2 regions of the Faecalibacterium hominis (ex Afrizal et al. 2022) genome follow, and region 2 is predicted to be linked to the other one. Evidence: a T-box and tRNA genes for the amino acid it is inferred to sense, from the RefSeq annotation. Region 2 holds a T-box; the other holds one or more tRNA genes.

Region 1 (6,124 bases), 690 kb from region 2:
CGGATGGTGGAAAGGCGGTGTGCCACGATCAGCATCGAACGGTCAGCCAGCTGGTTATAGATCATATCAAAGATGGTATTCTCTGTACCAAAGTCCAGGCTGGAGGTCGATTCATCAAAGATGTAAAGGCTCGAATCCTTCAGGAACGCACGGGCCAGTGCAATGCGCTGCTTCTCACCACCGGACAGGCCGTTGCCGGCTTCCTCCAGATAGGTGTTGTACTGCAGCGGCAGCCTGCGGATGAACTCGTGTGCGTCGGCCTTCTTGGCCGCCTCCCGTACCTGATCGAGGGTAGCCTCGGGGCGGGAGATGCGTATATTCTCGAAGATCGTCTTGCTGAACAGCTCAACGTTCTGCGGGACATAGGAAATGCAGCGGCGGACGGATGCATTGCTGTACTCGTCCAGATCAACGCCATTCACGCTGATGGTGCCGCTCTCCGGCTCGTAATACTTGAGCAGGAGCTTGGTGATGGTGGACTTGCCGGAACCCGAAGAACCAACCAGCGCCACCTTTTTCCCTTGCGGGATGGTGAAGGAGATGTGGTCCAGTGCCGGGGTGCGGTTGCCATACCGGAAGGTGACATCCTTAAACTCAATGTCGCCCTCCATGCTCTCCATCTCGGTGTACTCGCGGTCATCGTCCTGCTCGGATTCATAATCCATGATCTCCGTCAGTCGCTTCATGGAAATAGAAGCCTCCTGAATGGACATCTGCATACTGATGAGCTCGCTCACCGGAGAAGTAAAGTAGCCCGAAAGGGTGCTGAACGCCATGTAGCCGCCCAGCGTCAGCTGGCCATTCAGCACCTGCGTGATGCCCACATAGGTGGTGACCATGTTCAACACGGTCATGATCACGCTGGAGATCAGGCTCTGGCTGGTGCTGATCTTGCTGGAACGCAGGCTGATCTTCAGGCTCTTGATGTATTCACGCTCAAGAGCTTCCAGCTCGCGATCCTCGCAGGCGTTGCACTTGATGGTCTCGATGCCGCGCAGGCTCTCGATCATCTGGCTGTTCAGAACGGCCGACTGCACCATCGTCTCTTCATTGATCCGCTTATAGGGCTGCTTGAAGATGATGACGAGCAGCAGGCTCAGAACGGTGGTAAACAGGGTAATGGAGAACAGCGAGGAGTTCATCCGGAACAGGACAAAGCCTGTACCCACGGCCATCACAATGTCCATGACCACGCTCATTGCAATGCTGGTCAGCACCGATTTGATGGTGCTTGCATCGGAATAGCGGGTGGTGATCTCGCCGGTCTTACGGGATGCAAAGAACTTCATCGGCAGTTTGTACACATGCTCGAAGTAGCCCAGCATCAACGGGATATCGATTTTAATGGAAAGAAAGATCAGGATCCACTGTCTCACAGTCGAGAGCAGCGTGCTGGTCAGGTTGACCACACTGAACACGACAATGAGCGATATGAGTAGGTTTTTCAGCCCATAAGGTAGCACCTCGTCCATGATTGCCTTATTAAAGACGGTGGACACGATGCCGATCAGTGTCAGGATCACTGAACTGAGAATAGCGTAAGCAAACAGCTTTTTCTGGGGAAGCAGCAGATCCATGTACCGCTTCAACATATTGTTGCGGGCTGCCTTGGCTTCCTCTTTGCCCTCCACCTTATGCTTGCCGGTGCCACCCTTGAACTCCGCTGTGGGGTTCAGCAGCAGCAGCACGCCGGTGAAGTTTTTATAGAACTCATCCAGGCTGATCTTTTTCAGTTCATTTGCAGGGTCGCCGATGACGACATAATCCTTGCATTTGTACTTTTTGCTTGCATCAGCCTTGCGTTCTTCTTCCTGCACCACATGCTTGCGGCGGGCATCGTCATCCTTGATGGTCGTCTTTTTGAAGATGACCACAAAGTGGGTCAAGCCCTGGTCGGTAATGACCTGCGCAATTGCGGGCAGTGTGAAATCGCTTAAAAAGTTTTCGCGGTCAACACGGACAGCCGCCGTGCTGAAGCCCAGCTCATTGGCTGCTTTCTGCAGGCCAACGAGGTTCGTGCCTTTCATGTCGGTTCCCATCATATCCCGCAGGCGGGTGATGGTGATTTCCTTTTTGTAATGGAGGCACACCATTGCGAGTGAAGCGGCCGCGCAGTCCGTAGAATCGTGCTGCCGCACATAGGTATAACGCATACGATGTTTCCTTTACAAGAGACCGACAACCAAAAGCAAACGATCTCTTTTTCAATGTACTGTGTCTATTTCAAAACTACGGCTTTTATTCTAGCACACCCGGTCTGTTTACACAAGCCCCAGTTTGCTGTTGTTTTGACCGTAGGTCTGACAAATGAAAAAGGTTTTCTTTTTGCACTCCGGTTTAACAGCGCATAGCCTTCTGCTTTGCCCTGCCCTGCGGAGAACCAGGGCAAAGCAGAAGTCCGCTGCTATCAAAAGAAGGGAGCGCCTACCCTTTGATCTGAGTCAATCACCACAGAACGTTTAAAAACTGTTCCAAGGTTTGGGTGTAGTATACCACAATCTGACAGCATCTTCAAGAGGACATTTTTTAAGAAACCATTAATTTTGAAGATTTTGTGAAAAAAGTCTCAGATTGGTTACAACACCCGGTTAAAAAACAAGCGGCGAAGTTGCCCTCGCCGCCTAATGGCGCCTCTTGCCTGACTCGAACAGGCGACACCCTGATTAACAGTCAGGTGCTCTAACCGACTGAGCTAAAGAGGCACATCTTTCAAAACGCAATTGCGCAGCGCACAATTGACTGCGAGATGTATTATAACTCTTCCCGCTCCCTTTTGCAAGCCTTTTTTGGAAATTTGTGAAAAAAGTTTTTCAAAAGGGCTCAACCCTCTCAGTCAAAGCCTTGCAGCAGCGAAAGGTCAGGCTGTCCCTCCCATACAACCTCTCCGTCATCATCGCTAACGCTCGATGCCACCTCCCCTAGTAGGGGAGGCCTTGGCAGGAGATTCGTTTTTCGATTGATTCGCCTTCGGCTCCAAAATCATCATCTGCCGCAAGGGAAAGACTTTGCGCCAGCAGGGCAAACAGGAGCGAAGCGCCAGCCCCCGAAAACGCGACGGTATGCCAAGGGCTCCCCTACTAGGGGAGCTGTCGCGGCAAAGCCCGCGACTGAGAGGTTTTATGCAAAAGCAAAGCCTCTCCTTCGCCCTCTTTCTCCCCCACCTCCTGCTACACTGATATCTACCAGAAAGAAGGTGCCGCCCATCAAGACTGTGATCTACCTCGATGTCCTGCTGCTGACGAATTTTGCGCTCACGCTGCTGTTCCTGCTGGCGGCTGGGCTGCTGGCCGGGGTGGAGTGCCGGACCGGGCGGCTGCTGTTGGGCGGGGCAGCGGGGGCAGCTTCCTCGTTGGCCCTGCTGGCCCCGGAAGCACCAGACGCTGCCGCGCTCTTATATAAAGTGTCAACCGCCGCCCTCACGGTGGCCGCCGCCTACGGCTGGCCCGGGGGCCGATGCTTTGCCCGGCTTGTGGGGTGGTTCTGCGCGGGGAATCTGCTGCTGGCGGGGGCGCTGCTGCTGCCCGGGGCACAGACCAACAACGGCTGCATCTACCTGCCCCTTTCGCCGGGGGCACTGCTGGCGGGCGCGGGCGGGGTGGTGCTGGCTGTACAGGGGGTGCTCCGCTTTCTGGGCCGGGGCGGCGGGCAGGTGTTCCCCGCCCGGCTCACCGTGGCAGACACAGCACTGGATGTCCGGGCCTTCTGCGACACCGGCTTTTCGGTGCAGGAACCGCTTTCGGGCCGGGCGGTGGTGCTGGTGCGGTTCGGTGCCGTGCAGGGCCGCCTGCCGCCCGCCCTGGGTACTTATCTGGAGCAGCACTTTGCCGGGGCCGCTCCCCTGCCCGTCCCGGCGCTGGGAGTGCGCCTTGTTCCCTGCACCACCGTGGCCGGGCACTGTATCCTGCCGGCCGTCCCGGCCAGCCTGTGCTGCACCGGCTCCCCCGCCGGGCAGGGCATGGCCGAGCACCTCTATGCCGCCTTCGCCGACCTCCCCCCGCCGCCTGATGGGTGGGAAGTGCTGGTGGGGAGCGAAACCGTCAGCAGCCTGGCGCATGGGTAGGCTGCACTTCCATACAACCTCTTCCTGTTTCCGCCACTGGCGGCGGTCGTCGTTGCCTAACAGGTGAAAGGCAGAGCTTTCCGCCATGCCAAGGGCCCCACTACTAGGGGGGCTGTCGCCGCAGGTGACTGGGGGGTTAAGCCGGGAGCCGCTGCTGGCGTTAAACCCCACCGTCATCCCTACGGGATGCCACCGCCCCTAATAGGGGCGGCCTTGGCAAAGAGGGCGAGCTTTCCGCCATGCCAAGGGCTCCCCTACTAGGGGAGCTGTCGCGGCGAAGCCTGCGACTGAGAGGTTGGACAAAGACAGAGCCTATCCATTACTATCCTACAAAGGGGTCTCATCATGTTCAATTTTATCAAATGGCTGTTTTTTCACTTATTATCCCCTTCCACCGCCCACTACATCAACGGCGGGCCCAGCCTGCCGCCGCCGCTGACACCGGAACAGGAAAAGGCCCTGCTGACCCGGATGATGGCGGGGGATGCCGCCGCGCGCGATGACCTCATCACCCACAACCTGCGGCTGGTGGTCTACCTTGCCAAAAAGTACGAGAACAGCGGTGTGCCACAGGAGGACATGATCTCCATTGGCACCATCGGGCTGATCAAAGCGGTAAACACCTTTACACCCGCGCGGAACATCAAGCTGGCCACCTACGCCAGCCGGTGCATCGGCAACGAGATCCTGATGTACCTGCGCAAAAGCTCCAACCGGCGGCAGGAGGCCAGCATCGACGAGCCCCTGAACACCGACGGCGACGGCAACGAGCTGCTGCTCTCGGACGTGCTGGGCAGCGACGAGAACCTTGTGGGCCTGCAATTGGAGCAGGCCGCCGAGCGTGCCACCCTCCGGCGCTCCGTGGAGCAGCTGGCCCCCCGGGAGCGGCAGATCATGGAGCTGCGCTTCGGCCTTGTGGACGGCGTGGAGCACACCCAGAAGGAAGCCGCCGATGCCCTTGGCATCAGCCAGAGCTACATCTCCCGGCTGGAAAAGCGGATCATCCGTCAGCTGAAAGAGGTGCTGGAGCGGGAGTAGCTGCTAACAATTCCCATGTATCTTCCCTGCCCTCTTACCCCATACTTCCGGTATCAACGTAACCGGAGGTTCGGGGGATGTACAACAAAGTGGAATTATGCGGGGTGGACACGGCCCAGCTGCCGGTGCTTTCCGAAGCGGAAAAGCGGCAGCTGCTCACCCGGGCGCGGGCAGGCGATGCCGCCGCCCGGCAGGCCATGATCGAGGGCAACCTGCGGCTTGTCCTGAGCGTGGTGCAGCGCTTCGCGCAGCGGGGGGAGAATCTGGACGACCTGTTTCAGGTGGGGTGCATCGGGCTCATCAAGGCCATCGACAACTTTGACCCGGCCCAGCCGGTGCGGTTTTCCACCTACGGCGTGCCCATGATCATCGGGGAGATCCGGCGCTTCCTTCGGGACAACAACGCCCTGCGGGTCAGCCGCAGCCTGCGCGATGCCGCCTACAAGGCCATGCAGGCCCGGGAGGCGCTGGAAAAGCAGCTGGGCCGGGAGCCCACCGTGGACGAGGTGGCCCGGCAGGCAGGGCTCTCCCGCCGGGAGGTGAACGCGGCGCTGGAATCGGTGGTGGAGCCCATCAGTCTGGAAGAGCCCCTTTACACCGATGGCGGCGATGCCATGTATGTCATCGATCAGGTGCGCGACCCGGACAGCGAGGACAGCTGGATCAGCGGGTTGGAGTTCCGGCAGACCGTGGCCGGTCTGACCCCGCGCGAAAAGCGGATCATGGAGCTGCGCTACCTCAAGGGCGAGACCCAGATGGAGGTGGCGCGGGAGATCGGCATCAGCCAGGCGCAGGTCTCCCGGCTGGAAAAGGCCGCGCTGGAGCAGTTCCGGCACAAATAAACAGGAGAGCGGCACAGGCCTCCCTGCACCGCTCTCCTACTTTTTGTATTTGCGCCTGGTCGCCGCCCCGCCCCGCAGATGGCGCTCGGCCTTGTTGCGGGCCAGCACGGCCTGCACCCGGGCAAACAGGGCCGCATCCACGGCCCGCAGGCGGGTGGACACATCCTTGTGCACCGTTGATTTG
Region 2 (6,124 bases):
GGGAGCGGCCTCGCCGGTCAGGCCGGTGATGGAAAGCGCCGCTACACCGCCCTGCTCCAGCCGCTCGGTGGAAAGGGCGACCTCCGCGCTGGCCTGCAGGGTGAACCGGAAGGAGTAGCTGTACCAGCCCGTGGGCTTGGCCGGGTGCTCCACGCCCAGGTTCTTGCGGATGGCACCGGTGGTGCCGCCCTCAAACTGGGTGGCAAGATAGTCCTGTGGCAGCCGCCAGACCGTCAGCTTTGCCTTGTAATCCCCGTTGGCAGGGAAGAGAAAGTCCTCGTACTGAGAGGCCGACCCCGCAAATACGATGCTGCCGATGTCGGTCTCGATGGTCAGGGTGGTGTAGCTGGCCCAATCGGGCAGGGCGAGGGCCGGGTGTGCGTCATACAGCACGCCCAGTTTCTGCACAGTCAGGGTCTCCGGGCTGGTGAACACCTTATCGAACACGCCGCCCAGCAGCGGCACCTGCCAGCAGGAGCCGTTCACTTCCAGCGCCTGCCCGCCGAACTGCGTGTCTGCCGCCGGGCGGGACCCTTCGCCGGTAAAGGAATAGCTCACGGTCATCACCGCACCCAGCAGCACGGCAACGCCCAGAATGACACCAACAACCCACAACAAAAATCGTTTCATGGATATGTACTCCTGTTACAAAGCCGCATCCCTGCACTTGGCTCCCCTGGCAGGGGAGCTGGCCGCGCCGGAGCGGGGACTGAGAGGTTGATTAATCAATGCGGCGTATAAAAAAGCGCACCACAGCTTGCAGGGACAAGCCGGGTGCGTTTTTCAGTGTTTGGTTTATTCTGCGGCATCCTCGGCAGAAGGATCTTCTGCGGGCTGCTCTGCGGCAGGCTCAACGGTCTCGGCCTTATCCTCGCCAAACAGCAGACGCTCGTACTCGTCCAGCTCTTTTTCACGGCGGTGCAGATAGACAGCCACGGCGGCCAGCGCACCGGCCACAGCGGCCAGCGTGGCGATAACAGCGATCAGACAGGATTTCTTCATAGGACACACTCCTTTTCTGGTGGGGAACGGTGGTTCATGGAACCGGAGTTCATTTTGATAAGGCTATTATACCCGGAAAAGCAAAAAATTACAATCCGAATTGCAGAAATTTCATCAATCCGGGCAATCACAGCAATTTGGTCAGCAGCAGCTTTTTGTAGACCTTGAAGGCACCGGGCAGGGTATACGCGGCCTCCAGCTGCTCCTTTCCGGCCCAGACGCAGCCTGCGGGGGCGGGCTGCTCCGGCACAGTGAGGAAATAGCCGCTCTGGTGCCATTCGATGTGGGTGAAAATGTGCTTGGCCGCAGGCAGGGGCGTGAAATGTGCCCCTGTGCAGTCCAGCCCCAGGGCAGCAAGGCGGGCAGCGGTCTCTGCGGCGGTAAGGGTGGTATCCTCCCACAGCACCGGCTGCCACAGCCCGGCCAGCAGGCCCTTGGCCGGCCGCTGCTGGAGCAGCACCCGGCCCTCGTTCAGCACCAGCGCCACCGTGACCGGTGTGATGCGCCGGGCCTTGGGGGGCGTTTTCTGGGGCAGGGAGAGGGCGGAGCCTGCGGCCCGGGCCCGGCAGAGCGTGCCCAGCGGGCACTGCTCACACAGAGGTGCGCCGTTGGGCAGGCAGACCAGCGCGCCCAGCTCCATCAGGGCCTGATTGTAGTCTCCGGCTTTTGCGGGCGGCTGGTGCTCCATGACCCGTGCCGTGAACTCCCGCTTCACCTGCGGGTCGGTGACCAGCCGGGGGTCGTTGTAGAGCCGGGCAAACACCCGCAGAACGTTGCCGTCCACGGCGGGCACCGGGAGGCCGAAACTGATGGATGCAATGGCCCCCGCCGTGTACTCCCCGATGCCGGGCAGGGCCAGCAGGGCGTTGTAATCAGCGGGCAGCTGCCCGCCGTACTGAGCGCAGACGATCTTTGCTGCCTTCTGCAGATTGCGCACCCGGCTGTAATAACCCAGCCCCTCCCACAGCTTGTGCAGCTTTTCCTCCTCACATCCGGCCAGCGCGGGGATATCCGGCAGGGCGGCAAGGAAGCGCTCGTAGTAGGGCAGCGCCGCCGAGACCCGGGTCTGCTGCAGCATGATCTCGCTCAGCCAGACATGGTAGGGCGTGGGGTCCTCCCGGAAGGGGAGGATGCGGCGGTTGGTGTAGAACCAGTCCAACAGGGCAGGAGCGATATTTTCCACTTGTATTTATCTCCTTGTTGAAAACAACCCTCTCCGTCATTGCTCCGCAATGCCACCTCTCCCGAGGGGAGAGGCTATGCTGCCTTTATCCAAGAGCCGCAATAGGCTCCCCCTTCGGGGGAGCTGGCAAAGCCGACAGGCTTTGACTGAGAGGGTTGAATTTAATCCTTAGAAACCGTAAGCGGTGCGGGGGAAGGGCAGCACGTCACGGATGTTCTGGATGCCCGTGAGGTACATGATCATCCGCTCGAAGCCCAGGCCGTAACCGGCGTGCTCCACGCCGCCGAACTTGCGCAGGTTCAGGTACCACTCGTAGTTGGTCTTGTCCATGCCCAGCTCGTCCATGCGGGCCACCAGCTTGTCGTAGTTCTCCTCGCGCTGGCTGCCGCCGATCAGCTCGCCGATGCCGGGCACCAGCATATCAGCTGCGGCCACGGTCTTGCCGTCCGCGTTCATCTTCATGTAGAAGCTCTTGATCTCCTTGGGGTAATCGGTGACAAAGACGGGCTTCTTGAACACGACCTCGGTCAGGTAGCGCTCGTGCTCGGTCTGGATATCCACGCCCCACTCCACGGGGAACTGGAACTTCTTGTTGTTCTTCTTCAGGATCTCGATGGCCTCAGTGTAGGTGATGCGGCCGAACTCGCTGTTTGCCACCAGCTCCAGGCGCTCGATCAGGCCCTTGTCGATGAACTGGTTGAAGAAGGCCATCTCATCGGGGCAGTTGTCCAGCACGTAGCGGATGACGAACTTGGTCATGGCCTCGGCGGTGTCCATGTAGCCCTTCAGGTCGCAGAAGGCCATCTCAGGCTCGATCATCCAGAACTCGGCGGCGTGGCGGGTGGTAAAGCTCTTCTCCGCACGGAAGGTGGGGCCGAAGGTGTACACCTTGCCAAAGGCCATGGCCATGGCCTCGGCCTCCAGCTGGCCGGAAACGGTCAGGTTGACGGGCTTCTCAAAGAAGTCCTGGCTGTAATCCACGGTGCCGTCCTCGTTTTTGGGCACGTTCTGCAGGTCCAGCGTGGTGACCTGGAACATCTCACCGGCACCCTCGCAGTCGGAAGCGGTCAGCAGGGGAGAGTGGGAGTAGACGAAGCCGTTCTCCTGGAAGAACTTGTGGATGGCGTAGGCAGCCACGCTGCGCACGCGGAATGCGGCGTTGAAGGTGTTGGTGCGGGGGCGCAGGGTGGGCATGGTGCGCAGATACTCCATGCTCATCTTCTTTTTCTGCAGGGGATACTCGTCTGCGGGGCAGTCGCCCAGGATCTCCACGCTGTCGGCATTCAGCTCAAAGGGCTGCTTTGCCTGCGGGGTCAGGACGATGCGGCCCACGATGCGCAGGCTGCTGTACAGGCCGGTGTGGATGACCTCCTCGTAGTTTGCCAGCTTGCCTGCCTCCAGCACGACCTGCAGGGTCTTGAAGCAGCCGCCGTCCGACAGGGCGATGAAGCCGATGTTCTTGGAATCACGGATGTTCTTGGCCCAGCCGCACACGGTGACCACCGTGCCGTCGGCGGGAGTGTTCTTGTACAGCGAGACGATCTCAGTACGTTCCATCTTTCTTTCCTCCGATATAAAAATAAAAAGACAGCTTTGCCCTGAATTTTCAGGGCGAACAAGCTGTCTTGTAATGTCCGCGGTGCCACCTGAATTACCGGAAGTGTCCGGTCGCTCGCGCGCTCCAATAAGCGCTGCCCTGGTAACGCTGGGCTTTGCGGCGCACCTACTGGCGGCGGAATGCCGTGTTCAGCTTGCAGCTCCCGGGTGTTCGTTCGCGCACTGGCCCGCACGCGGCTCTCAGCTGCTGCCGCGCTCTCTGTAGCGTCCGGAATGCGTTACTTTTCCCGATCTTTGCTTTTCGGTAATTCTAAAAATAGCACAGCAGCACCGGTTTGTCAATCGGCTTTTTGTGGAAAAACGGTTGAATTCTGCCGGAAAGGATGATATTATTTATCCTGTTATAGTATGTGCATTGCACAAAACGGAACAAACATGAAGATTGGCTTTGTCCTGAGGAGTAGAGCATGAACGAAAATCAAACCACTTACCCCACCGGCGCACAGGATGAGGAAGAGATCGACCTCGTCGCGCTCATGGTGACCCTTCTGCACAAGCTCAAGCCCATCCTGCTGACCGCGGTTGTCTGTGCTGTGATCGCTGGCGGCCTTGCCGGGGTAAAGATCCTGCGCGGCGGCGCTGTTTCGGCAGAAGATCAGGTTGCTTATGAAGAGGCTCTGGCTGAGTATCAGCAGAAAGAGAAGGATTATGAGTTTGCTGTGCAGCAGTACGAGCTGACGGCGAAGAGCAACGAGGATGCGCAGTCTAGTGTGCAGGAAGCACTGAAACAGGCACAGGACTATGCAGAAAAGTCGCTGCTAAAAAATCTGGACGTTTATAATGTCTGGACGGCGCAGGCTGACCTTTATATTGACAGCGGCTACAAAATCCAGCCGGGTTCTGCGTATCAGAATGTTGACCCGACCGGTGCGTTGCTGGCTGCATATCAGAAACAGCTGGTCAGCGGTGACTCCATGAATGCTGCCGCTGATGCCGTAGGGGTAGATGTGCGCTACCTGAAGGGCGTGGTCACGGTAGAACTTTCCCAGAACGACAGTGGCGAGTATAACGGCGTGATGACCTTGCAGGCGTATGCTGCAGATCAGCAGACCGCAGAGAAAATTCTGAACGCGCTGCTGGGTCGTCTGGATCTGATCCATGATAAAGCGGCAGCTGCTGTGTGCAGCCACAGTGTACGCGTGATTGATCAGAGCGTGACACAGGGGGTCTCCACGGAACTGCGTGCGTTGCAGCAGACGAGCAATGAAGATGTTCAGAATCTGCAGAGCCAGCTGGTGGAACTGCAGAGTGCCCGTCAGGCGCTGGATGACAATCTGGCTTCTGCTAAGAGTACTTGGGAGAGTGCGGAGGAGCCCGCACTGGGCGGCGGCGCTGCCTCCTCGGTGGCAAAGTACCTGCTCATTGGCTTCCTGCTGGGTGCTGTTCTGGCCTGCGGCGTGGTTGTGGTCAGGTTCCTGCTGGACGGCATGGTCTACTCGGCCAGCGAGCTGAACCGCTCCACCGGCCTGCCCGTGCTGGGCGCGCTGGCCAGCGACCGCACCAAGAAAGCCGGAAAGCTGGATGCAAAGCTCTATCAGATGGAGGGCCGCCCCGATGGCAGCGCGGACGCTGAGATGCTCTGCCTGATGGCTCAGACCATCCGCAGCCGCGCCCCGGAGGCGAAGAATATTCTGGTTACCGGCGATCTGCCTGCGGACCAGCTGGAAGCACTGGCCGCTGCCCTGCAGGCCACGGAACCCCTGCGCGGCCAGAGCGTGACCGCCGCCGAGAGCATCCTCAAGGCCGCTGCCACCGTGCCCCATGTGGTGGCTGCCGATGCCATTGTGCTGGCTGCCGACTGCACGGTCACCCGCACCGATGCCGTGCGGGAGCAGAACGAGAAGATCGTTCGGCTGGGCAAGCAGATCCTGGGCTGCATCGTATACGAATAAGCAATCAAAAATGCCGCTGGTCAGCCAGCGGCATTTTTGATTGCCTGGATCAGCCCATTGGCCGCCAGCTGCCCGGCATAGAGGGCCTCGTTCAGGTTGTTGCCGTGCCCGCCGATTTCAATGAGCAGACTGCCGGGGGTCAGATCCTGATTGTAGAACCGATAGCTGAACAGGACCGGGCGGGTGAAACCGGGGAACGACCACTCCATGGCGTTTTCCCAGGCGGCGGCAAAGCGGAGGTTGAGCCGGTAGTTGGGCAGGCTGACCGTGGTGCCGTTGTCGCACCCGCAGATGATCATCACCTGCGCCGCCTGCCGCCCGTTGACGGTGCACACCGGGGCCATGCGGGAGCCGTTCTCAGTCTCGATGGCATCCCGGTGGACATCCAGCACGATCTTGATGCTGGGATACTGCGATAAGTATTGCTGTA

What was found. A T-box is a leader RNA that pairs with one kind of tRNA and senses whether it is charged. The one in region 2 lies ahead of asnS (asparagine--tRNA ligase), so its partner is inferred to be a tRNA-Asn.
Region 1: it has a tRNA-Asn gene. The T-box ahead of asnS (asparagine--tRNA ligase) is inferred to sense a tRNA for this amino acid. The anticodon was not compared.

The regions. Positions count from the first base shown of each region.
Region 1 covers NZ_CP186860.1:12,277-18,400, reverse strand. The annotation lists gene ACKXGA_RS00115 (peptidase domain-containing ABC transporter) at 1-2,153, opposite strand, end outside; tRNA gene ACKXGA_RS00110 (tRNA-Asn) at 2,626-2,702, opposite strand; gene ACKXGA_RS00105 (sigma-E processing peptidase SpoIIGA) at 3,194-4,060, shown strand; gene ACKXGA_RS00100 (sigma-70 family RNA polymerase sigma factor) at 4,406-5,098, shown strand; gene sigG (RNA polymerase sporulation sigma factor SigG) at 5,176-5,940, shown strand; gene ACKXGA_RS00090 (sporulation transcriptional regulator SpoIIID) at 5,977-6,124, opposite strand, start outside.
Region 2 covers NZ_CP186860.1:2,406,424-2,412,547, forward strand. The annotation lists gene ACKXGA_RS11590 (murein hydrolase activator EnvC family protein) at 1-630, opposite strand, end outside; gene ACKXGA_RS11595 (hypothetical protein) at 796-1,002, opposite strand; gene ACKXGA_RS11600 (A/G-specific adenine glycosylase) at 1,130-2,185, opposite strand; gene asnS (asparagine--tRNA ligase) at 2,354-3,742, opposite strand; T-box leader at 3,790-4,046, opposite strand; gene ACKXGA_RS11610 (hypothetical protein) at 4,210-5,694, shown strand; gene spoIIP (stage II sporulation protein P) at 5,715-6,124, opposite strand, start outside.